One region of the Shouchella phoenicis genome, then DNA from elsewhere that is predicted to be linked to it. Evidence: riboswitches for the same ligand, from Rfam matches in the RefSeq annotation. Region 1 holds a riboswitch; the other holds the start of a gene.

The links. A riboswitch is a leader RNA that binds a small molecule or an ion and turns the genes downstream of it on or off. The one in region 1 is predicted to bind lysine.
Positions count from the first base shown of each region.
Region 2: linked by a shared signal. The riboswitch ahead of dapA (4-hydroxy-tetrahydrodipicolinate synthase) and the one ahead of ABC361_RS14935 (Na+/H+ antiporter NhaC family protein) in region 1 are both predicted to bind lysine.

Region 1 is NZ_JBDFMQ010000001.1:2,778,253-2,790,703, reverse strand. Features, by position in the region: gene sufD (Fe-S cluster assembly protein SufD) at 1-257, shown strand, start outside; gene ABC361_RS14990 (cysteine desulfurase) at 254-1,477, shown strand; gene sufU (Fe-S cluster assembly sulfur transfer protein SufU) at 1,464-1,907, shown strand; gene sufB (Fe-S cluster assembly protein SufB) at 1,927-3,324, shown strand; gene ABC361_RS14975 (DUF1259 domain-containing protein) at 3,425-3,817, shown strand; gene ABC361_RS14970 (DUF72 domain-containing protein) at 3,893-4,738, shown strand; gene ABC361_RS14965 (sulfite exporter TauE/SafE family protein) at 4,760-5,575, shown strand; gene ABC361_RS14960 (bifunctional metallophosphatase/5'-nucleotidase) at 5,582-6,958, shown strand; gene ABC361_RS14955 (YunC family protein) at 6,999-7,313, shown strand; gene ABC361_RS14950 (thymidylate synthase) at 7,338-8,132, shown strand; gene ABC361_RS14945 (dihydrofolate reductase) at 8,129-8,611, shown strand; gene yunB (sporulation protein YunB) at 8,675-9,475, shown strand; lysine riboswitch at 9,659-9,831, shown strand; gene ABC361_RS14935 (Na+/H+ antiporter NhaC family protein) at 9,916-11,532, shown strand; gene ABC361_RS14930 (M23 family metallopeptidase) at 11,560-12,451, opposite strand, start outside.
Region 2 is NZ_JBDFMQ010000001.1:1,887,822-1,900,272, reverse strand. Features, by position in the region: gene ABC361_RS10225 (toxic anion resistance protein) at 1-496, opposite strand, end outside; gene gltB (glutamate synthase large subunit) at 1,021-5,571, shown strand; gene ABC361_RS10215 (glutamate synthase subunit beta) at 5,639-7,123, shown strand; gene ABC361_RS10210 (YpjP family protein) at 7,207-7,848, shown strand; gene ABC361_RS10205 (hypothetical protein) at 7,955-8,209, shown strand; gene ABC361_RS10200 (hypothetical protein) at 8,216-8,401, shown strand; gene kapB (sporulation phosphorelay system protein KapB) at 8,416-8,808, shown strand; gene dapA (4-hydroxy-tetrahydrodipicolinate synthase) at 8,898-9,797, opposite strand; lysine riboswitch at 9,878-10,053, opposite strand; gene ABC361_RS10185 (aspartyl-phosphate phosphatase Spo0E family protein) at 10,106-10,258, opposite strand; gene ABC361_RS10180 (hypothetical protein) at 10,356-10,886, opposite strand; gene ABC361_RS10175 (hypothetical protein) at 11,581-11,742, shown strand; gene ABC361_RS10170 (alpha/beta hydrolase) at 11,848-12,451, shown strand, end outside.

The DNA.
Region 1 (12,451 bases):
TGCTAGGTGAGCGTGCTCGTGGAGATGCAAATCCAATTCTTCTAATCGATGAAGATGATGTTACAGCAGGTCACGCAGCATCTGTTGGACGTATTGATCCGCTACAAATGTTCTACTTGATGAGCCGCGGTATTTCTCGTACTGAAGCGGAACGTCTTGTCATTCACGGCTTCCTTGAGCCAGTTGTTGCACAGCTCCCAGTTGAATCTGTTCGTAAACAAATGCGTTCGGTTATTGAGAGAAAGGCGCAGCGATGAATGCGAAGGAGATAAAAAAGCTTTTTCCAATCCTTGATCAACATGTGAATGGAAATCCGCTCGTCTATCTCGATAGTGCGGCTACTTCACAAAAGCCGATTCAAGTGATTGAAAAGCTTGATGATTATTACCGTCGCTATAACTCAAACGTTCACCGAGGTGTCCACACATTAGGGACAATTGCTACAGATGAATATGAGGGTGCTCGAGATAAAGTTCGAGCATTCCTCAATGCGAATGATACAGCGGAAATTATTTTCACAAGAGGAACAACAACAGCGTTAAATCTCGTTGCCCAAAGCTATGGGAATGAGCATGTTCAAGAAGGGGATGAAATTGTCATCACCCCGATGGAACACCATTCTAACATTATTCCTTGGCAACAGCTGGCAAAGCGTAAAAACGCCACGCTCAAGTATATTCCGCTACAAGCAGATGGTACGGTTTCCATACATGATGTGGAAAATACGATCACAGAAAAAACGAAGATTGTTTCCGTCATGCACGTATCAAATGTACTTGGAACTGTAAATCCTATTAAAGAGATTGCGGCAATTGCTCATCGGAATGGTGCAGTAATGGCGGTAGATGGCGCGCAAAGTGCTCCGCATATTCAAGTCGATGTGCAAGACCTTGATTGTGATTTCTTTGCATTTTCAGGCCATAAGATGGGCGGACCAACTGGAATTGGTGCTCTTTATGGAAAGAGAGCGTTGCTTGAAAACATGGAGCCAGTTGAATTTGGCGGTGAAATGATTGATTTTGTCGGTCTGTATGACTCAACGTGGAAAGAACTTCCTTGGAAATTTGAAGGAGGAACCCCGATTATCGCTGGTGCGGTTGGTATGGGTGCTGCGATTGATTTTCTAACCGATTTAGGGTTTAATGAAATAGAACAGCACGAAAAAGAATTGGTTGACTATTCGTTTGAGCGCTTAGCAGATCTTAGTGATTTAACGATTTTTGGCCCTCGTCAACGTGCTGGTGTTGTGACATTCCAGCTTGGTGATGTTCACCCTCATGATGTTGCGACCGTATTAGACGCAGAAGGCATTGCCGTTCGCGCAGGTCACCATTGTGCACAACCATTAATGAAATGGCTGAACGTCGTGGCAACGGCTCGAGCTAGCTACTATGTTTACAATACAAAAGAAGATGTTGACGCTCTGGCAAACGGATTAGTCAAGGCAAAGGAGTATTTCAGCGATGTCTTCTCGTGATTTAGATACACTCTATCGTCAAGTGATTATGGATCATTACAAGAATCCACGAAATCGTGGCGAGCTAGAGGGAGATCCACTTACTGTAAACTTGAATAACCCAACATGTGGAGATCGTGTTCAAGTTCAAATGAAAGTAAAAGATGGCGAAGTAACAGAAGCGGTTTTTACGGGTGAAGGTTGTTCGATCAGCCTTGCGTCTGCATCGATGATGACGCAAGCAGTTAAAGGACTTTCAGTAGAAGACGCCCTGAAGCTTTCAGATATTTTTTCAGACATGATGCAAGGAAAAGACTATGATGAGAAGACGTTCGATTTAGAGGATATTGAAGCACTTTCGGGTGTGACAAAATTCCCAGCGCGCATTAAATGCGCTACGCTTGCATGGAAAGCACTTGAACAAGGCTTAGACGTAAAACCATCATCATAATTATTAGGAGGGATTCCGAATGGCAAAAAAAATGCCTGATATCGGTGAATACAAATACGGATTTTCGGATCGTGACGTGTCTATCTTCCGTTCTGGACGTGGACTGACAAAAGAGATCGTTGAAGAAATTTCACGTATGAAAGATGAACCTCAGTGGATGCTTGACTTCCGCTTGAAGTCACTTGAGCAATTCTATAAAATGCCAATGCCTCAGTGGGGCGGCGATCTTTCAGAGCTCAACTTTGACGACATTACGTACTATGTTAAAGCGTCTGATAAAACAGAGCGTTCTTGGGATGAAGTACCTGAAGAAATTAAAAATACGTTTGATAAGCTTGGGATTCCAGAAGCAGAGCAAAAGTATTTAGCTGGTGTATCTGCTCAGTATGAATCTGAAGTGGTTTACCACAATATGCAAGAAGATCTTGAAAAGCTTGGCGTTGTCTTTAAAGATACAGACTCTGCTTTAAAAGAAAATGAAGACATTTTTAGAGAACACTTTGCTTCTGTTATTCCAGCGGCAGATAATAAGTTCTCTGCCTTAAATTCAGCGGTATGGTCTGGTGGTTCATTCATCTACGTTCCTAAAGGGGTAAAAGTAGATACGCCACTTCAAGCGTACTTCCGTATTAACTCTGAAAACATGGGTCAGTTCGAACGTACGTTAATCATTGCAGATGAAGATAGCTCAGTCCACTATGTAGAAGGGTGTACAGCACCTGTTTACACAACAAACTCTCTTCATAGTGCTGTAGTTGAGATCATTGTAAAAGATAACGCATATTGCCGTTATACAACGATTCAAAACTGGGCGCCAAACGTATTTAATCTTGTAACGAAGCGTGCAGTTGCTGATCGTGGTGCAACAATGGAATGGGTTGATGGAAACATCGGTTCAAAACTTACAATGAAATACCCAGCTGTTATCATGCGTGGAGAAGGTGCAAAAGGAACGGTTCTTTCCATCGCGATTGCTGGTAAAGGACAGCACCAAGATGCTGGTGCAAAAGTATCTCACTTAGCGCCAAACTGTTCTTCTACGATTGTTTCAAAATCAATCTCAAAACAAGGTGGTAAAGTAACGTACCGCGGTATTTGTCACTTTGGTCGTAAATCAGATGGTTCTAAGTCTAAGATTGAGTGTGATACGCTTATCATGGATAACGAGTCGACTTCTGATACGATTCCTTACAATGAGATCTTGAATAACAACATTACGCTTGAGCACGAAGCAACCGTTTCAAAAGTGTCTGAAGATCAGTTGTTCTATCTTATGAGCCGTGGTCTTGGTGAAGAAGAAGCGACAGAAATGATCGTTATGGGCTTCATCGAGCCATTCACAAAAGAACTTCCAATGGAATATGCCGTTGAAATGAACCGTCTTATCAAGTTCGAGATGGAAGGTTCAATCGGTTAATATCATTTTGAAAAAGAAGGGCGATCATCGCTCTTCTTTTTTGTCATGAATTCTTTTCTCTTTCGTATGCTGAAAGTACATACAAAGAAGAGGTGAGGCGATGAATATTCAGGAATTATGTGATCAGTGTTCAACCGTTCTACATGGACAGAGCTCGGTGCATAACGGTGTTTGTTCGATCACGATCCCTAGACACATTTCTGCTACGATTCAAGGAAGGTGGACGAAAAGAGCGATTCATGCTGGGGTGACATTCGAGTCATTCGATGAACAAGGGTTTGCATTAAATTTAGGGGAGTTCGTCATCCTAGAAGAAGAGCTTTACTCGTTTACACATGCTCTCCTTCAGCAAGGAATCGCTATTAGTGCGATTCATAACCATTGGATCTTCACAAATCCGACGTTACTCTATGTCCACTTCCAGTCAATTGACCTACCGATTCAATTTGCTCAAAAAACGGCAAATGCGATGCAAACATTACGATCTTTTTAAAAGAAGGATGTAGAGAATCGCATTTCCTACTTGTTTACGTTAAAATAGAAAAAAACAGCTCTGGGGGAACGGAATGTGATTTACATTGGTTTAACTGGTTGGGGCGATCACCATTCTTTATATGAAGGCATTAAACCTCATCAAAAGTTAGAGACCTATGCTGGCTATTTTCCGATTGTTGAACTAGATTCAAGCTTTTATGCTGTGCAGTCACAAGCTTCTATGGAAAAGTGGATCAAAGAAACACCGGATTCTTTTCAATTTATTGTAAAAGCGTATCAAGATATAACAGGACACACGCGTAATGAATCGCCTTTCTCATCACGAGACGAGATGTATCAAGCATTTACGGCTTCATTGGAGCCACTAAAAAAAGCAAATAAGCTTGCCATGGTACTTTGTCAATTCCCGCCATGGTTTGATGTCCAGTCAAAACACGTACAGGTTCTTCGGTATGTGCGAGAAAAGCTGAGAGACTATCCAACGGCATTAGAGTTTCGGCATCAGTCTTGGTTCTCGTCCCAATATAAAGAAAAAACTCTGGAATATATGCGCAACGATAACTGGATTCATAGTATTTGCGATGAGCCTCAAGCAGGAGAGGGATCTGTTCCGACCATACTTGAGCCAACCGTAAAAGAAAAAACACTCGTCCGACTTCACGGTCGCAATCGCCATGGTTGGAATGGCCCAAGAAATGGTGAGAATTGGCGAGAGGTTCGCTATTTATATGATTACAACAAGCAAGAGCTTAGGGAATGGAAAGCAAATCTAGTGCAGCTTGCTCAAGAAGTAGAGAATGTCTTTGTTGTGTTTAATAACAATTCAGGTGGACATGCGGCAGGGAACGCGCAAACGCTAATTCAAGATATGAACATTGTGTATGAGGACTTAGCTTCTCGACAATTAGATTTATTTTAACGGCTAGGGGAATGCGCTTTGATGATTCTATTGTTTTTACTTGTCGGTTTTGTAGCAGGAGCGTTCGGGAGCTTGCTTGGGTTAGGTGGAGGCGTCATTGTTGTTCCAGCACTACTTCTGATGCCTCTTGTGGTCACAGATTTAAGTGCCATCTCTGCCCAAGCGGCTGCAGGGACATCGTTAGCCACAATGATAATAACAGGCTTATCCTCTGTACTTGCCTACCATAAGCAACGTGTCATTGACGTGAAAAGCGCGTTTATCTTTTTAATAGGTATTGTACCAGGGGCTGTGCTCGGTGCTTTTGTAAGTCGAATCTTACCTACAGAAGCGTTTTTAGTTTACTTTGGATTCTTCATGTTAGTAATCGCGTTAAGTCTCTTTTTTCGACCTAAGCATCACGTTGAAAAAAGAACACAAAAGCCGTATTGGCGCACAGGTTTAGACGAGAGAGGTAAGCCATTTGCATATGGTTTCACTTATCCAACGGCTATTCTCATTAGCATCGTGGTCGGTTTTTTATCGAGTCTATTCGGTGTGGGTGGTGGAGCGATTATGGTTCCAGTTATAATGCTATTATTCGGCTACCCAATCAAAATAGCTACAGCAACAGCCATGTTAATTGTGCTGTTTTCAGCTATTGTGGGAACTGGCGCACATGCAGTAGGTGGACATATTGAATGGATGCTTGTGCTGGCTCTTATCCCAGGTGCTTGGCTTGGAGCAAGGTTTGGTGCTTGGCTCAATCGACGCCTGCAATCGAATGTGCTTTTAATTGTCATGAGAGTCGTTTTTATTGCACTAGCTATACAGCTCATCGTCCAAGGTTTTATGTAAGGGTAGTTGATCAAGGAGGGAATCGTCATTAAGACAACTGTAACAATTTTTCATACGAACGATATCCATAGTGGTTTTCAAAACTGGTCAAATATCGTTGGATACATAAAGCAACATCGTCATCCACACACACGTTATGTGGATTTAGGTGATCACGCGGATCGAGCAAACCCAATGACGGAAGCTACGGCCGGGGTTGGCAATATTCAATTGTTAAATGAAGCGAACGTTGATTTTGCAACAATTGGTAATAATGAAGGGGTTACCTTTTCTCAAGAAATGTTAGATGATATGTATAGCGAAGCGCAGTTTCAAATCATTTTAGCAAATCTTCGAGACCGAAAAACAGGACAGCGTCCACATTGGACTGTTCCTCATCTTATTGATGAAATGGACGGCGTAAGGATTGGCTATATTGGCTATACCTCAGCTATGACGCATTTTTATGAACAGTTAGGGTGGGATGTTTCTTATACAATTGACGACATTCAAGCCGATGTTGATCGATTAAAACCGGACGTTGATGCCGTTATTTTATTATCTCATCTAGGTTTACCAAAAGATGAAATGATTGCAAAAAACGTCCAAGGAATTGCAGCGATTATAGGTGCACACACGCACCATAGTTTACACGGTGGGCTTAAAATCAATGAGACATGGATTACCCAAGCCGGGAAACACGGCAACTATTTTGGTGAATTGACGCTAACATTTGAGCAAAATCAATTGATCCATACAGAGCCAAAGTTAATCGATCCTACCCAATGTCAGGAAGACGAAAATAGTAAGCAGCTTCTAGAAACGTTAAATCAGCAAGCAACTACTGCCCTTTCTGAGCCAATGATTGCACTGACAAAACCATTTGATGTGAAATGGTTTGAACCAACACATGCGACACAGGGATTATGCGATGCATTAACCGAATGGTGTGGCGAAGAGATTGGTATGATGAATGCAGGAGTGCTAATGGAAAGTTTGCCAAAAGGCAATGTGACGTATGGGGATATTCATCGAATCTGTCCACACCCCATTAATCCATGTATTGTGGAATTGACAGGGAAGCAATTAATCGATACAATTCGCAGAGCTCAGACCGATGATATCGTTAAGCTAGAATTAAAAGGCTTCGGCTTTCGAGGCAAAGTGCTCGGTCTGATGTTGTTTACTGGTGTCGACATCACATCTGAAGGGATCTTTGTAAAAGGTGAGCACGTAGTTGAAGATGCGATGTATCGACTGGCAACTCTTGATATGTATACTTTCGGTTTTTTATTTCCGCATATTGCGAATGCGGCTTATAAACAATATTTACTTCCTGAATTTTTACGTGACATAGTTGCAAAGTTATTGCAGACAGGAACAAACACGTTTTCTTTTTCATAAGGTGAGAAGAAACCAGTTGAAAAAGGAGCGGATTTGTCCAATGATAAACGTTGATCCTATTGTAATTGATGGCGAAACATTTTTAGCGATTACGGTGAAATTACCAAAGACTAATTTTATGGCTGTTACATGTGATGCAGGTTATATCATGTGTGGCGCTTTAGATGTAGGGCTCTTAAATGATAAGCTTAAAGAGAGAGGCATTATCGCTGCACGTGCAGTTGGGGTTCGAACGATTGAACAGTTACTAGAGGCCCCATTAGAATCTGTCACGTTAAAATGTGAAGAATTAGGTATAACAAAAGGAACCATTGGCAAAGACGCTTTATTAAAAATGAAACAAGTAGAAGAGTAATTGATTGAAGGGATGAAGCTAACAATGCAGCAATATTTACAGCTATGCGAGCATGTGCTAACACAAGGCTCGCAAAAATCAGATCGGACAGGCACTGGAACGATTAGTACATTTGGGTATCAAATGAGATTTGATTTACAACAAGGATTTCCAGTTGTCACGACTAAAAAAGTCCATCTTCGTTCTATTATCCATGAGCTTCTATGGTTTTTACAAGGCGATACGAATATTAATTATTTAAAAGAAAATGGCGTACGTATTTGGAATGAATGGGCAGATGAGTCGGGCGATTTAGGTCCTGTATATGGAAAACAGTGGCGCTCTTGGGAAGGAGCTAATGGGAAAACGGTCGATCAAATCAAGGAAGTCGTTGAACAAATTAAGACGAATCCAGATTCTCGTCGTCTTGTTGTGAATGCGTGGAATGTGGCAGAAATTGATGACATGGCCCTTGCTCCGTGTCACTGCTTGTTCCAATTCTATGTTCAAGATGGAAAATTATCTTGTCAGCTGTATCAACGGAGTGCAGATGTATTTTTAGGGGTTCCGTTCAATATTGCATCTTACGCATTATTAACGATGATGATAGCGCAAGTTTGCGATTTAGAGCCTGGAGAATTTGTTCATACTTTTGGTGATGCCCATCTTTACTCCAATCACATTGAACAAGCCAAATTGCAGCTAACAAGAGATCCTCATCCACTGCCGACGATGAAAATAAATCCAAGTGTGAAGAATATCTTTGATTTTACAATCGAGGATTTTGAATTGGTTGGCTATGAAGCACATCCGCATATTAAGGCGGAGGTGTCAGTTTGATTATTTTTGTGTATGCAAGAGACAAGCAGTATGGAATCGGAAAAGATAACGATATGCCTTGGCACTTGCCAGCTGATTTAAAGCATTTTAAAAATACGACTACTGGTCAAACGATTGTGATGGGGAGAAAAACATTTGACTCGATGAATGGCCCACTTCCAAATCGTCGCAATGTCGTTCTAACAAGAAATGAAACGTTTTCGGCACCTAACACAGAAGTCGTTTATGCAATCGATGAAATCGTGAAGGAAAGCAAAGAGCAAGATATTTATGTAATTGGTGGTACAGAGATATTTAAGTTATTCTGGGACGAGTGTGACAAGCAAATTGTAACGGTCATTGATCATGTATTTGACGCGGATACGTTTATCCCTGCACTTGATAAAGAAAAGTGGGATTTGGTTGAAGCGATTCAAGGTACGATGGATGAGAAAAACCGCTACCCTCATGAGTATCGAACGTATGTGAGAAAGAAATAACATTTTTTAGTTCAAAGCCTAGTCCCTCTTGCATAGAAATAGACAAGAGGGGGTGGGCTTGTTTTGCGTAAACGTCATCGATTTCAACCAATTAAAGCTGCTAAACAATCTGGAGCTCCTTTGCCTTTTCGATATGTCTTGCTTTTTTCGTCCATCTTATTTGCGATCTTGTCAATTCAAGGATTGTGGTTTGTTGATTCGCAACTTCGACCAATTATTTCGCAAATTGCACATCGTGAAATGGAGCGGGTCGCAACGTATACGATTGAGCAGGCAATGACAGAAGAGCTTTCCAATATGGATATGAGTGAGATCTTTATAAAAGAAACCAATAACGATGGAATTGTCGTTTTTCTTGATGTTAATACGCAGAAGTATAATGAATTAATGGGAAGGGTTCAGCATCGGGTTCATGAAGTCATGAATCAAATTCAGCGTGGAGAGATAAATAGCTACGGTGATCAAAATCATGTTGTTGCAACGATTCCTCTAGGTCGTGCATTAAATAATGCGTTATTAACCGATGTAGGACCTGGCATTCCTGTTCGATTTGCATTAATGGGTGATGCAAAAGTGCAAATGAGGGATGAGGCTGAGGCACTCGGCATTAACAATACACGGTTATCTTTTTATGTGAACATTGATGTCAATATGGATGTCATTCTCCCGTTTTCTGAAACATCGGATACAATATCCGTTGAATTGCCAGCAGGTTTTGCTTATGTTGCTGGACCTGTCCCACAGTTTTACGGAGGGCAAGGTGGCTTCGGGTATCCAGTCATTGGTGAAGAAGACATGAACCAAGAAGACATGAACCAAGAAGAGATGAATGAAGAAGACACGAATCAAGAACAAGAAGAATAGAGACGCGAGCGTGTACATCACTCTGTTAAAAAATGGTCGTCAGGTCCAGACCGCTCTAAATTAATGAGATTCATGATTACATTTGAGCGCAACAAAATAGTAAAATTGTCGTATTTTGTCATTGTTTGTGAAACAAACGTGTGGTAAGATAAATATTGAATTGAATAGAACACCTCATCTGCTTGATGGGGTAGAGGCGCAAAAAAAATCAGTACATGCTTGGAGCTTGAACAGCAATGATTGGAGTGGAAAGGTTTTTTTGCCGAAGCGAGAAGAAACGTTCATTTCTTTTTAGCTGGGTCGTCATTTAAGAAATGGCGGACTGTCACAGGAAACTGTGGAGGACTACTATGGATGGGACTGTTAATTGTTTTAGACAATAATGGGTTTATACCATGATTGTCTTTTTTTTGGTTACAGTCTTTAAAGGAGAGGTTATTATGGATCACGTAGGTTGGTTATCACTTGTCCCGCCAATTGTGGCGTTAACATTAGTGATTTTAACAAGGAAGGTTTTTATTTCTCTAGGAATTGCCATTTTAATTGGGGCATTTATTGCATTTGAAGGAATTATGCAGGCTTTTGCGGGGATTTTTCAAACCTTTATCTCGTTTTTTATTTCGTTTGAAACATTAGAAGAGCCAAGCTTTGCAGGGGTTGTGCAATCAATGGTTGAGAATGGGGTTTCCATAAATGATTGGGAACTGTACATTATGTTGTTTCTAGTCTTTTTAGGGATTGTTGCGAGTCTGATTACGTTTTCTGGTGGTGGACAAGCTTTTAGTCGCTGGGCAGAAAAACGAATTACGACTAGAAAAAAATCATTGTTTTTACCTTTTGTTTTAGGAATTATTATCTTTATAGATGATTATTTTAATGCATTAACAGTAGGAAATACGAGTCGCCCTCTAACCGATCGTTATCGTGTATCACGGGCAAAATTGTCATATATTGTCGATTCAACATCAGCGCCAATATGTGTGATTACGCCTATGTCAAGTTGGGGTGCATATATCATTGGGATTTTTGCATCCGTGTTTGCTGCAAACCAAATTATTGAATATAGTCCGCTACAAGCATTTATTTACACGATTCCAATTAACTTTTATGCGTTAATCGCACTTATTTTTATTGTATTAGTCATTGTTTTTAACATTGATATTGGATTGATGAAACAGCATGAGAAACGCGCAAAAGAAGATAATCAATTAACAGATCCAGCTAAAGGAGATGTGCCAGGAAGCTTATCTGCTGATTTACAGATGGATAACGGGCGTGTTTCGCAATTGTTTGTTCCGATTCTTGTTCTTGTTATTGCAACTGTAACAATGATGTTGGTTACAGGTGCTCAAGGTGCGAGTGGGGATGGCGTAGACGTCACGGTCTTAACGATGATGGAGTACACAGACATTGGTTTATCACTTTTAGTCGGTAGTTTTATTGGCCTTTTAACAACGATTGCTATGACCTTTATGACAAAACCAAAAGCACCTGATTTTGGTAAAGCAGTGATTGCTGGTGTGAAATCAATGCTACCAGCGATTGGAATTTTGTTATTAGCATGGACAACAATTGAAATGATTGGGTTACTAGGTACAGGAAACTATTTGGCTTCGTTAATTGATCAATCTATTCACCCTGGATTTTTACCAGTGCTTATTTTCTTAGTAGCCGCGTTTTCTGGATTAGCAACTGGTACGTCTTGGGGGACGTTTGGTATGCTCTTACCAATTGCGGCGCAAATTGCGGTCGTTGTTGAGCCAACAATGCTCGTTCCAATGCTTGCGGCGGTACTTGCTGGTTCTATATTTGGTGATCACATCTCACCAATTTCGGATACAACAATTTTGTCAGCAGCGGGTTCTGGTGCACATCATATGGATCATGTCATTACGCAGCTGCCGTACGCCATTATGACAGCAATCGTGTCAACAATTGCCTTTTTTATTCTTGGATTCTTCGGCGCGATTGTTGCTTGGATTACTGTAGTGGTCATACTTGTTATAGCTGTAGTGATTCTTCAACGATTAAACAAAAAAGATGCTGTAGCATCATAAGAGATAGAGCAAAGCAACTGCTTTGCTCTATTTTTTTGCTTGTTTTGCCGCCCGCTCCCACTGTTTTAAGGAAGGGAATGGATCAAAGGACCATTCTGTTACACCATTATCACGATACATGCCGTAATGTAAATGGGGTGGGAATTTCCCTTGTGTACCCGGTTTTCCATAACCAGATGAACCACAATAGCCAATTACTTGCCCAGCCTCAACAATAGTGCCTTCTTCAATCCCTTTTTCAAATCCACTTAAATGAGCGTAATAATGATAGATATTATCTAAATCACGAATACCAACACGCCAACCACCATAAGGATTCCAACCTTTTGTTTCAACAATTCCATAAGAAGACGATTGAATCGGAACGTTGTAATTTGCAAATAGATCGGTTCCTTCATGAATGCGTCGACCACCCCAACCACGTCTATCCCCCCACGTGCTACGATAGCTATAGTTATGGTGTAGCGGCATAACAAAGGCATGTTTATGAAGGTCAAGTGTTTGAAACTGTTGATACACTTTTGCGTGACCAGCGACAATATTTACGCTTTGTTCGCGTTGGTAAATATGCCATAATGCTATACGAAAATCTTCTTCTGTTAGACCATACGATTCTAAATAACGAGCAAGTGTATAAAGGACATCCTCGTCATCGTTTAGTAAAGCTTTTCCATCCCCATTGCCATCTAAGCCAATGCCTTCAAACAACTGAATCGTATTGGGATTATCATCATCTTGATTTGGGTTTAAGGGCCCGATCCATTCTTCTTTTGCATAGTAAATTGAAATATATCCTTCTGCATCTGGACGATCGCGTAATGCTTTTCGAAGACCGCGCTCATACGAATCAACTGCAGCTAAGTAATACCAGGGAACGCTCGTAATGGTTTCCATTTTATGATATAAGGCATTTCGTTCA
Region 2 (12,451 bases), 890 kb from region 1:
TTGTCACTTTTACTTGGCCTTTTTTCAATTCATTGGCGTTATCTGCCCATTTTTCGGACGTCATTTCTTTTTCTAACATCTCATGAAGCTCTTGCCCCATAGAGATTTGTTCGTTTAAATTCGTGATTCTTTCTTTGGCAACGACTTTTAGCTCTTTAAGCATGACATTATCTTCTTGTAATTTATCTTTACCAGTGAGCAAGCCTTCAACAATATGATCGACCTGAGCTTCTACCGTTTGATAGCGACGAACATACTGCTCAACAGGGTTACGGCGAATGACGCGATTAAATAATTTTTTGAGCTGTGAATCTTTTAGGTGGTCAGGCTCAAGTTGACCGACAACTTCTCTCAACTCATGTAGCTGTTTTGGCAAGGTGTTGGAATCGTCACCCATCATTTCACGTACTGGACGTTTTAATGCTTCCAAAGATTCCCCAGCTTCACGCTGTTCTACCTCACCTAAGTTATCAAGTTTTTTTAGAAGTTCATTCATGTCGGTCTCGGTTTCTAATGATGGAACATCAGAAGTAGGCGAGCTTGTTTGTTTATCTTCAGCAGTGTTTGAAGGGGAGGAAAGGGACTCCTCAGTATGTTGATGCTGTATTTGTTTATCACTCATGAATGGAACCTCCAACAGAATAATAGATTCGATTACTTTTATATACGTTTAACGAATTAAAAACGTTTCAATCTCTTGCTTTCTATTATGAACGAAAATGGATTGTTAAGCAATTTATTTGAAGGCAAATAGCGGTTTCTCTTAACAAAAAAGAAGTTCAATCTTGACGAATAACAAAATAATCGCTAAACTTCTAACACGGAATATTTTTTTAGGTTATTTTGAAATGTTCGTCTTTACACAATTGTGTATTCAAGGCGAACAAGTATTTTATTAAGCAAGCTTGAATTTTTATTCATTTTAATTGTTTATTATGCAAACTCAGAAGAGGACAAAGCGATGACCGCTTGTCAAAAAAGAAGATTGTTGGAGAGAGTATGAAGAGAGAGGGTGAAACCATGCGAGGTACACACTTACCGCGTAAACAAGGGTTATATGATCCGGATTTTGAGCACGACAACTGTGGCATTGGTTTTTTAGCAAATATCAAAGGAAAGGCCACCCATAAAACGGTCAAAGATGCGCTTTTATTATTAGAAAATCTTGAGCATCGCGGGGGCCAAGGAGATGAAGAAAACACTGGTGATGGCGCAGGAATTCTTACTCAAATTCCTCATTCGTTCTTTCAGAAGCAAGGCATTATTGAGATGGAGCAAGGATCGTATGCAGTGGGTATGGTGTTTTTACCTTCTAATGAAGAAACAAGAAATGCAGTAAAAGAGAGTATTGATACCCTTCTGCAACAAGAAGGATTCGAGCGATTGTGCTGGCGTAAAGTTCCGACAGATGCTTCCATGCTTGGAAATGCGGCATTAAAATCAATGCCCTTTATTGAGCAACTGTTTGTTAAACCAATATCGCCACTAAAAGGCATTGATTTAGAGCGAAAATTATATGTTGTTCGTAAAAGAGCGGAGCATGAAATAAATGTGGCGTCTGAGCATTCATTTTATTTTGCTAGTTTCTCTAGTCGGACTATTGTGTATAAAGGGATGTTGACAACGGCACAATTAACAATGTTCTATTTAGATTTAAGTGATCCTTCTTTTGAATCCGCATTAGCGCTTGTTCATTCAAGGTTTAGTACCAATACCTTTCCAAGTTGGGAACGAGCGCATCCTAATCGATACATGATTCATAATGGGGAAATTAATACGATAAAAGGCAACGTTAACTGGATGCATGCACGAGAAGCAAAATTTGCTACCCCTACGTTTGGTGACGATTTAGCAAAAGTCCATCCGATTATCGATCAAAACGGAAGCGATTCGTCCATGTTTGATAATACACTTGAATTCTTATCGTTAACAGGTCGATCACTTGCTCACGCCGCCATGATGATGGTGCCTGAGCCTTGGCAAAATAACGAACAGATGGACGACCAGCGCCGTGGGTTTTATCGGTACCATAGTACGTTAATGGAGCCTTGGGACGGGCCGACTGCTATTGTTTTCACAGACGGACAGAAAATCGGCGCAACCCTCGATCGGAATGGCTTACGACCATCACGTTATTACGTAACGAGTGACGACATGATTGTGATGAGTTCAGAGGTTGGAGTACTTGACATTCCTTCTCATACGATTGTCAAAAAAGAACGACTTCATCCAGGGCAGTTACTATTAATTGATTTAGAACAAGGCCGCCTTATTCCAGATGAAGAAGTGAAGCAAACGATTGCCTCAGCCCACCCTTACGAAGAATGGGTAAATGAAGGGTTATTGCATATTGACGATGTACGAGAAACAGCGGAAGTGAAGGAAACAGAGTTTGAACAAATTCGCTTACGTCAATTTATTTTCGGCTACACGTACGAAGAATTAAATAAAATGATGATGCCGCTTGTGAAAGAAGAAAATGATCCTGTTGGTTCAATGGGCTATGATTCTCCTCTTGCCGTACTGTCTCAAAAACCACAATTGGTTTATAACTATTTTAAACAGTTGTTTGCTCAAGTCACGAATCCGCCAATTGATGCAATAAGAGAAAAAATTGTTACGGCGCAAAGCACGACAATTGGTAAAGAGGGCAATTTATTAGATCCAAGAAAAGACAGCTGTCGGCATATTCAGTTGGACACGCCGATTTTAAATAATGAAGAGTTAGCAAAACTACGGTTTAATCAAATAAGCGAATTTAAAGCGGAAACGATTCCGATGCTGTTTGAAGCGAATGAACAAGCTCTAGAGCAAGGGCTAGAAAACATGTTTGCCCATGCCGATGAAGCCATTGAAGCCGGGAAAACGTTTCTTATTTTAAGTGACCGCGACGTAACGGAAAACAATGCACCGATTCCGGCTTTGCTCGCTGTTTCAAGTCTGCACCACCATCTTATTCGTACTGGTAAACGAACGGATGTAAGCATTCTCGTTGAGTCTGGGGAGCCAAGAGAAGTGCACCACCATGCGCTTTTAATTGGATACGGAGCAGAGGGAATTAACCCTTACCTTGTTTTTGATACGATTGATGAATGGATTCAAGAGGGCTTGTTAACGGAGTATCATTATGTGGAAGCGTGTCGTCGCTATGTGAATGGTGTTACAAAAGGACTAATGAAGGTTTTGTCAAAAATGGGAATTTCGACCATTCATAGTTACAGAGGGGCACAAATTTTTGAAGCTGTTGGGATTCATACAGACGTCATTGATAAATATTTTACGTGGACGCCGTCTCGTATTGGTGGAATAAAGCTAGAAGATATGGCAAAAGAAGTGTTGTTACGACATTCCCGTGCTTTCACAGATCGCTTCGGTGATGACGATCAGCTCGATTCAGGAGATGATTTACAGTGGAGAAGAGACGGAGAGCCGCATCAATACAATCCACATACAATTCATATGCTGCAACAAGCTTGTCGAACAGAAGATTATTCACTATTCAAGCATTATACGGCAGCCATCAATCAGCAAGACAAAAAACAAACAACCCTTAGAGGTTTATTGACGTTTAAACCGACAACGGCTATTCCGATAGAAGAAGTTGAGTCAGCGTCTACGATCGTGAAGCGATTCCGAACCGGAGCAATGTCGTTTGGTTCAATCTCTAAAGAAGCCCACGAAACATTAGCCATTGCCATGAACCGTTTAGGTGCTAAAAGCAACACTGGTGAAGGTGGGGAAGATCCGGCCCGGTTTTTAGCAGATGAAAATGGGGACCTACGAAGAAGTGCAATTAAACAGGTGGCTTCTGGTCGATTCGGTGTTACAAGTCACTATCTTGTGAATGCAGACGAAATTCAAATAAAAGTGGCGCAAGGGGCTAAGCCAGGCGAAGGTGGGCAATTACCTGGTCAAAAAGTTTACCCGTGGGTAGCTGAAGTTCGAGGCTCTACAACAGGAGTAGGTTTAATATCGCCACCTCCACACCATGATATCTATTCGATTGAAGACTTGGCAGAATTAATCCATGATTTGAAAAATGCAAACCCTTCAGCAAAGGTTAGCGTTAAACTTGTTGCAGGAACAGGGGTTGGAACAATTGCTGCCGGTGTAGCAAAGGGAAGCGCAGATGGCATTATTATTAGTGGCTATGATGGAGGAACCGGTGCAGCAGCGCGAACGAGCATTAAACATACTGGTTTACCTTGGGAGATTGGGCTTGCAGAAACGCATCAAACGTTACTATTAAATAACTTACGAAATCGAGTTACGCTTGAGACTGATGGCAAGCTCATGACTGGTAAAGATGTTGTGATTGCAGCTTTATTAGGCGCTGAAGAATATGCATTTTCTACAGCCCCTCTTGTTGTGCTTGGCTGTGTCGTTATGCGTGTGTGCCATCTTGATACATGCCCTGTTGGCATTGCGACACAAAACCCTGAATTACGAAAAAAGTACACAGGGGAAGCTGACCAAATCGTGACATTTATGACGTATATAGCAGAAGAAATGCGCGAAATCATGGCCCAGTTAGGTGTGAAAACAGTTGATGAACTCGTTGGTCGTTCGGATCTGTTACACCAAAATAAAGAAACAATCAATACAAAAGCGAACAAGCTTGATTTAACAAGCCTATTGTACCGACCGATCCAAACAAAATCGCGTCAAACGAAACAAATGGAACAAGATCATAAATTAGCGCAATCACTCGATGTTCGTGAATTGCTTGAAGCAGCTAAACCAGCAATCGAACAGCAACAACCAGTTACCTATGCAACCTCAATTCGTAACACGGATCGTGTTGTCGGAACCATAGTTGGAAGTGAAGTAAGTAAAGCACACGGATTAAATGGTTTACCAGATCATACGATCCATTTTCAATTTAAAGGATCTGCTGGTCAGAGCTTTGGCGCGTTTATCCCTAAAGGTATGACGCTAACCCTTGAAGGGGACGCCAATGATTATACTGGAAAAGGATTATCTGGTGGTCAACTCGTGGTCCGTCCACCAAAAAATACGACGTTTGTGGCAAAAGACAATGTCATTATTGGAAATACATCTTTTTATGGTGCTACGAGTGGAAAAGCGTTTATAGCTGGCCAAGCAGGCGAACGATTTGGGGTTCGAAATTCTGGTGCTCAAGTTGTTATTGAAGGGATGGGTGATCACGGGCTTGAATATATGACCGGTGGCATCTGTGTCAATCTTGGTTCGATGGGCAAAAACTTTGCCGCTGGTATGTCGGGCGGAACAGCATACGTTTATGACCCAGAACAGATAGTTGCTGAAAAAAGTAATCATGAAATGATTTTATTTGAATCGTTAACCACTGGAGATGAAGTCATTCTGAAAAGCTTAATAGAAGAACATGTCGACTACACGGACAGCGTTCAAGGAAAGACCATTTTAGCGGAATGGGAAACGACAAAACCTCATTTTGTTAAGGTCATTCCAAAAGACTACAAGCAAATGCTTGCTTCCATTGAACGAAGAAAGCAAGAAGGCCTTAATGAAGCTGATGCGGCGTTAGCGGCTTTCGACGAAAAAATTACAAAGCTTTCAAATGTATAAATAGAGAGAAAGAAGGGCGTTTGATCAAAGCGTCCTTTCTAAAAATGATGTAAGGAGTGAGCGCAAAATGGGGAAGCCGACAGGATTTATGGAGTATAAACGTGAAGTACCTAAGAAAAAAGATCCAATGGCAAGGGTGAAAAATTGGCAAGAGTTTCAAATTGTCGTACCCGAACAGCAACTTCAGCGACAAGGCGCGCGCTGCATGGATTGTGGCATTCCTTTCTGTCAAGCAGGAACGTCAATGGCAGGTTCCGGTGAAATCGGGTGTCCTGTTTATAATCTAATCCCAGAATGGAACGATCTTGTTTACCGAGGCAAATGGAAAGAAGCATTAGATCGACTGCATAAAACAAACAATTTTCCAGAATTTACTGGTCGGGTTTGCCCAGCCCCTTGTGAAGGATCTTGCACGGTAGCGATTAGTGATGACCCGGTTACCATAAAATCAATAGAGTTTAGTATTGTAGAAAAAGGATTTAAAGAAGGTTGGATTCAGCCGAATCCGCCTAAGCAACGTACCGGTAAACATGTTGCCGTTATTGGTTCTGGTCCAGCAGGTTTAGCGAGTGCAGCCCAGTTAAATAAAGCAGGGCACACGGTCACCGTTTTTGAACGAGAAGATCGACCTGGAGGTTTACTGACGTATGGTATTCCCGATGTGAAATTAGCTTACGAAGTCGTGAATCGGCGCATTGCATTATTAAAAGAAGAAGGAATTTTGTTTCGAACGAATGTATCAGTTGGAGAAGACATTACGGCTGAAGAACTAGATGAACAATTTGACGCCATCATTTTAGCGACAGGTGCGACAAAACCAAGAGAAGTGGATCAAGAAGGGCGCCAATTAAGCGGCATTCATTACGCGATGGACTTTTTGACAGCCAATACGAAGAGCTTGCTTAATTCTAAACACCAAGATGGTGAATACATTAATGCAAAAGATAAAGACGTCATTGTGATCGGTGGAGGAGATACAGGTGCAGACTGTATTACCACATCAATCCGTCACGGTGCTCGATCCGTAACCCAATTTGATATTAATGAACAAAAACAAGCGATTCGCCAAATTAACAATCCTTGGCCGTTATATCCGAATGTTTATGCAGAAGAAGATGCGCATAAAGAAGCAAAAGCCATATATGGGGCAGATCCTCGTAGTTACAAATTGCAAACGTCAAAATTCGTCGGCAACGAATCCGGTCAATTGGTAGGTTTGGAAACCATTCAAGTTAATACTGCTTGGAAAGACGGAAAGAAAGTCCGTACACCGATTGAAGAATCAGTGAAAAGGTGGAATGCAGATCTTGTACTTCTCGCTGTTGGTTTTTCAGGAACAGAAGGGAAATTGCTTGACCAAATGCAAGTAAAACAAACCGCTCAACAAACGGTTGAAGCAGAATATGGCCACTATCAAACGAATAAACCGCATATTTTTGCAGCAGGTGATAATCGTCGTGGCCAAAGTTTAGTTGTATGGGCCATTCACGAAGGCCGCGAAGCAGCTCGGGAATGTGATCGTTACTTAATGGGTAGCAGTCAATTACCATAATGTTTCATTTTTCAAAAATGTTCTAGACCATCCCGCGCTAGTCATGGCATAATAGAGAAAACATTGACGCAGGGATGATGCGCATGATAATGATTTATGTGAAACAACTCATGATGGTCCTCATCGGCTTCTTTTCTATTAATCTCTCAATTGTTGATCATTGGTTGGATAAAGCTGAAGCTGAGAATGGGTCATCTGTAAAAACGATGCAGTGGAGCGATACAAAAGCAAACGTCTATTTAACAAATGACCGAGAGTACACGCTCTTGCCATTTGTAATTGGGGCACCGAGTCAGTATGAACATATTCAGTTAGAACCGCATTGGTTAACCGAAATTATGATTATGGATGAAGCGTATCGCCAAGGCATGAAGAAATTCGGTCAGCGAATTGGTGATAAAATTGAAACGGCCTACAAAAAAGAGATTTTGCCTGAATTAAAGCAAGTGGTCTCACAAGTATTGGAGACAGATGATCAGTATTCATGGCAAGATATTCGAATGACAGAGGCTTCCTTAACAGGACGTGGAGAAAAGATTCTACATCTTATTAATGGCAAAACAGGTGATGATCTTCTTCGTTTTCACGTTCGATTAGACCGACCACCGAAAACCGGTCATGTATTTCAATTTCACTATCATTCCTATGAAGATAATTTTCACGGGCATTATAATCTTGGTTCTATATACTGGGGCAAGAACGAACCTCCGCTTTTTCGGGCGTGAGGTTCCTTTTTGTAAAAAAAATGTCGTTCTTTTTTCGCATTTTTCTTCTCGCTTTGCACGAACTTTTGTTAAAGTAGAGTTATAACAACTTAAAGGAGTATGGTTCATGGAAGCGGAAAATAGAGGCAAAAATCAAAAACCTATGTGGCTTAAATGGCTCCTGCGTATTTTATTTGCCTATATCGGTTTATTAGTTCTCGTTCTTGCCTCGGCAATCGTGACAATGACGGGAACATTTACGCTAATTGTATTGGAATTATTTGTTGATCATGATGGATTAAGAAGTATTAATGAAAATTATTTTGTTCCTGCGTCTGAATTTTTATGGGGTTTATTCACGCGACTCGTGCCGGGGCTATAGACGAGTATGGATAGTCAAGAGTTGCTTGTCGTTGGTCTTTTTATGCTCTGCTTTATTGTTGCAGGGATTTTTGGCGGAATTGGGTTGGCAGCAGTAATGAGAGGAAAGAAAAAACCCCTATACTGGAGTGTTCCTTTAGCAATCGTTAGCGCTATTTTATTTATTATTATGATGTTTGTCACGCTCTTATAAAAGGTTGGTGTGAAATGAGTTTCGTAAAAGCAAAGTATAAAACAGGTATTTATATTGGAAAAATCATTCAAGTTGAAGAAGAACAAAACCGAGCATTGTTCCAAGTGTTTGCTGTTGAAAATCATCCAAAACAAGGAGATCTGCACAACCCAAAGCAAGTTGACGTACCATATTTTCATCAACGAAAAGCGCTTTCTTACTTAGAAAAAACATGGGTGCCCTATACAACAGTTAAACCGTATGAATATGACGACGTTCCAGATTACAAGGAATCCTTGGAACGTGCGTGGCGCTCATCGTATAAAGCTTTACTAGAAGACGATTCAGAATGGGCGAAAAAAAGCGTGCCCCTGCTTGAAGAATTAAAAATGGAGTATCATTTGAATGACGTTCATGATAAATCGTAATTATCATTTTTACGAATGATAACATCTTATTATGGATTCACTTATAAAAAAAGCGTAGCTCTTAAATGAATAAAGAGCTACGCTTTTGTTTATGAATTTGCATATAAAGTTGTCTGTGGTAAAAACGGCTCTAATAGATGGTAAAGGCGCGTTTCTTCGTCATCCGTTAGTGGAATGAGCGGAAGGCGAACAGAACCTGCTGGTAATTGGAAAGCTGTTAAAGCTGCTTTTACTGCGGTAGGGTTAGGAGCCATAAACAAACCGGTCATAATCGGGTAAAGACTATGATGTATGGTTTGTGCGTGCTTGAGATTTCCGCTTGTTAATGCGGTCATCATTTCTTTCATTTCGCTGCCTACGATATGAGAGGCAACCGAAACGACTCCTGTAGCACCGACTGCCATCATTGGTAACGTTAACGAATCATCTCCACTATAAACAAGAAAATGATCAGCGGTTTGCGCAACAATTTCTGTTACTTTATCGACATCTCCACTTGCTTCTTTTAATGCAACGATATTGGGTACAAGAGATAAACGTATGGTTGTTTCAACGGACATGTTTGCTCCTGTTCTACCTGGTACGTTGTAAAGCATCACAGGGAGGGAAACAGCTGTTGCAACTTGTAGCATATGTTGATAAATGCCTTCTTGAGAAGGTTTATTATAGTAGGGTGTAACCACCATAATCCCATCCGCACCAAGTGCCTCTGCTTCTTTGGCCATTTCAATCGAGTGGGTTGTATTATTTGAACCAACACCGGCAATCACATTCATGCGCTTATCTGCAGCTTGAATGGCTAAAGCGAGCATTTCTTTTCGTTCTGCAGCAGTGAGTACAGGCGCTTCTGCTGTTGTTCCGTTAATGACAAGCGTGTCTGTACCTGTGTTTGCAAGATGTTGAATAAGAGAGTACGTTCCTTCTTTGTCGATCGAACCATCTCTAGAAAACGGTGTAATCATTGCTGTTAGTAATTGGCCAAAATGCATAAAAATCCTCCTTATGAACAGTTGAGAGGAATAAAAAAACAACAATGAAAAATCCATTGCTGCATAGGTCGTACCTACTTCTTTCATGTAGCCCCCCATACAAATGTATGACAGTGCTGCTCTTGTTAAGAAACAGCCCCAATAAAGAATGGACATAGGTCACTCTTTATTTCGGCAGTCGCACCTTTCCATTTCACATCAACAGGCCTACACCCTTAGTGAATGTACTGATTGCGTATGCACCTCTACTGTAATTCTGTTCAATTATTATGGATTTACCATATCAAATTTTTTCCTAAAAATCAAGGTTAACGTCTGAATTTCCCTCTATGTTGTTGTAAACAATTTAACAATAAATCAAGTTCCTGTGAGCATTTAACAGTTTTTCTTGCACCGAGACCGAATTTTTTTGCGATCAGATGCATTTCGTTTCGTTTGACTTCTATATCAATATGAATCATGGTTTCACTCCACCCATGGAATTAGTACAAGGAGTATTATAGCGTGAATTGATCAGAAGAAAAAGCTTTATTCAAAACTAGTCAAATACTTCTTTTCTTAGTCAATTCTCGACAAGTTCGGAGCTTCTGCTTTTATTCCATATTCAGACAGTAATGATTGATACTCCATTGCATACAATCGAGCGGTTAGTGTTGCATAGCTATAATGCAAACGTTCATCGTTTAAATCTTCATTCGCAATGGCATGGTCAAGCTCTTGAAGAGCGACGAGATAAGAGTGGTGCAAATCAATGAGCTCATTAAACGGTTCAACAGGTTGAGACGTTTCAAATGATTCGGCGTGAGCAATTAGTTCGGAAGTTTGTTCACTTGCTTTAGCAGAATGTCCTTCAATGTTCTTACCTAAATCTGAAAAATAGGGAAAGATTGTTCCTAAATATGTTGAAATCTCATACGCATATGCTTCACTTTCAGGTGTTTGTTCTAATTTATAATGGTTCACATCTTGGCGATTTGATAATTTCTTTATTTCATCATCTTGGGCTTGAGGTGTGTTCCCGTCTACGCAAGCAGTCATAAGTAGACATAGAACAGAAAAGACAAGGGTTATTTTTATCATCTTGTTCACGGGACTCGCTCCTTTTTTACGATAGTGTGCGTGAATCAACGGTTTTTATGCGGGTTATCCAACATAAAATTGGCGACGAGCCCCTCGAGAACAGCAGGTGTTTAAAGGCATTGAAGCGAGATTTCACGCAAAAATGGCTGAGACCGTGCCGGGATAAAGACGAGACCGTGAGCGTAAGTAATAGAGCAGAGCAAACCGAAGTCGCCCTTGTGCCTGTGGTGCCAATTGAGCGGGAATGGTCGTTTTGAGACGGTGTAGGGGTTGTGAAAAGGATTAAACTGACATATTGTTATAAAACAAACAAAAAAACTGTTGACTGTTATACTACAATGGCATATAGTAAGTAGTAAGCACAAAACAATTTGAGGAGGAGATGACATGGTACCAGAAAAAGAACAGCAACATGTTGATCATCAAGAAGAGGAAATGTCAATTTTAGATATGATTAATACGTATCATGCCTAATGAGCCTCTTGGCTCTTTTTTTTGTGCTAGTACAGATTTAATTAATTTCTTGTTTTTAAAACAGATAGAACGGGTAAAGAAGAGTGTCCACAGAAAAAGGAGAGGTGCTATTTTGACTTCAATAACTTGCGGTGTATTTTTTTCAATCGTGTGGCTCGGTCAAGGAACCGTAACGATAGGTGAGAGGTAGGGCACTTATTGTTTGAAAAAAATGAAGGAGGAAAAAATAATGAGCGTAACGCCTTCTAAAGAAGAATACCGATATAAAATTGATGAAATGAGAAAAGAAGAAGAACAATATCGACGTGAAGCTTTCATTGAGATTTATGAAGAGTATGTTTCTGTGCTAGAAAAAGAAATTAAACAGCTGCAAGAAGAAAAAAGGAATTAGTCTGGTGGCTAGTTCTTTTTTGCTTGAATAAAGAATACAGTTTCATGGTAAACTGTTTGAGGATTTGTTATAGTTAAAGCAAGAACGCAGTATGGAGGGATTTAGATGACGGAACATATTCATATGTATAAAGAAAATAAAAAAGAAGGACCTACATTTGTTCTTTTACATGGCACTGGTGGAAATGAAGAAGATTTGCTTCCCCTCGCGGACATCATTGATACGCAAGCGAATGTCCTTGGGGTACGAGGAAATGTGCTAGAAAATGGCATGCCGCGTTTTTTCCGCCGTCTTCAAGAAGGTGTCTTTGATATGGAAGATTTAAAAAAGCGTACAGATGAACTTCATCAATTTATTAAACAAGCTGCTCAAGAATATCAGTTTAATGATCAAGAGATTTATGCGCTAGGCTATTCAAATGGAGCAAATATTGCAGCGAATATGATGTACGAACATGGTTCAGTATTTAAAGGAGCCTTTTTATTTCACGCCATGGTACCGCAACAAAAAAACGATCTACCATCATTGTCAAACACGTCTGTTTTCGTAGGTGCTGGAAAAAATGATCCGATGATTCCTGCTCCGGAAACTGAGACATTGATTCAAGATTTAACACATGCAGGTGCGGCCGTTGAAAGCTACTGGACAAATGGCGGTCATCAATTGTTAAGAGAAGAGCTTGAAGCAGCAAAAACGTGGTATGAAGCGT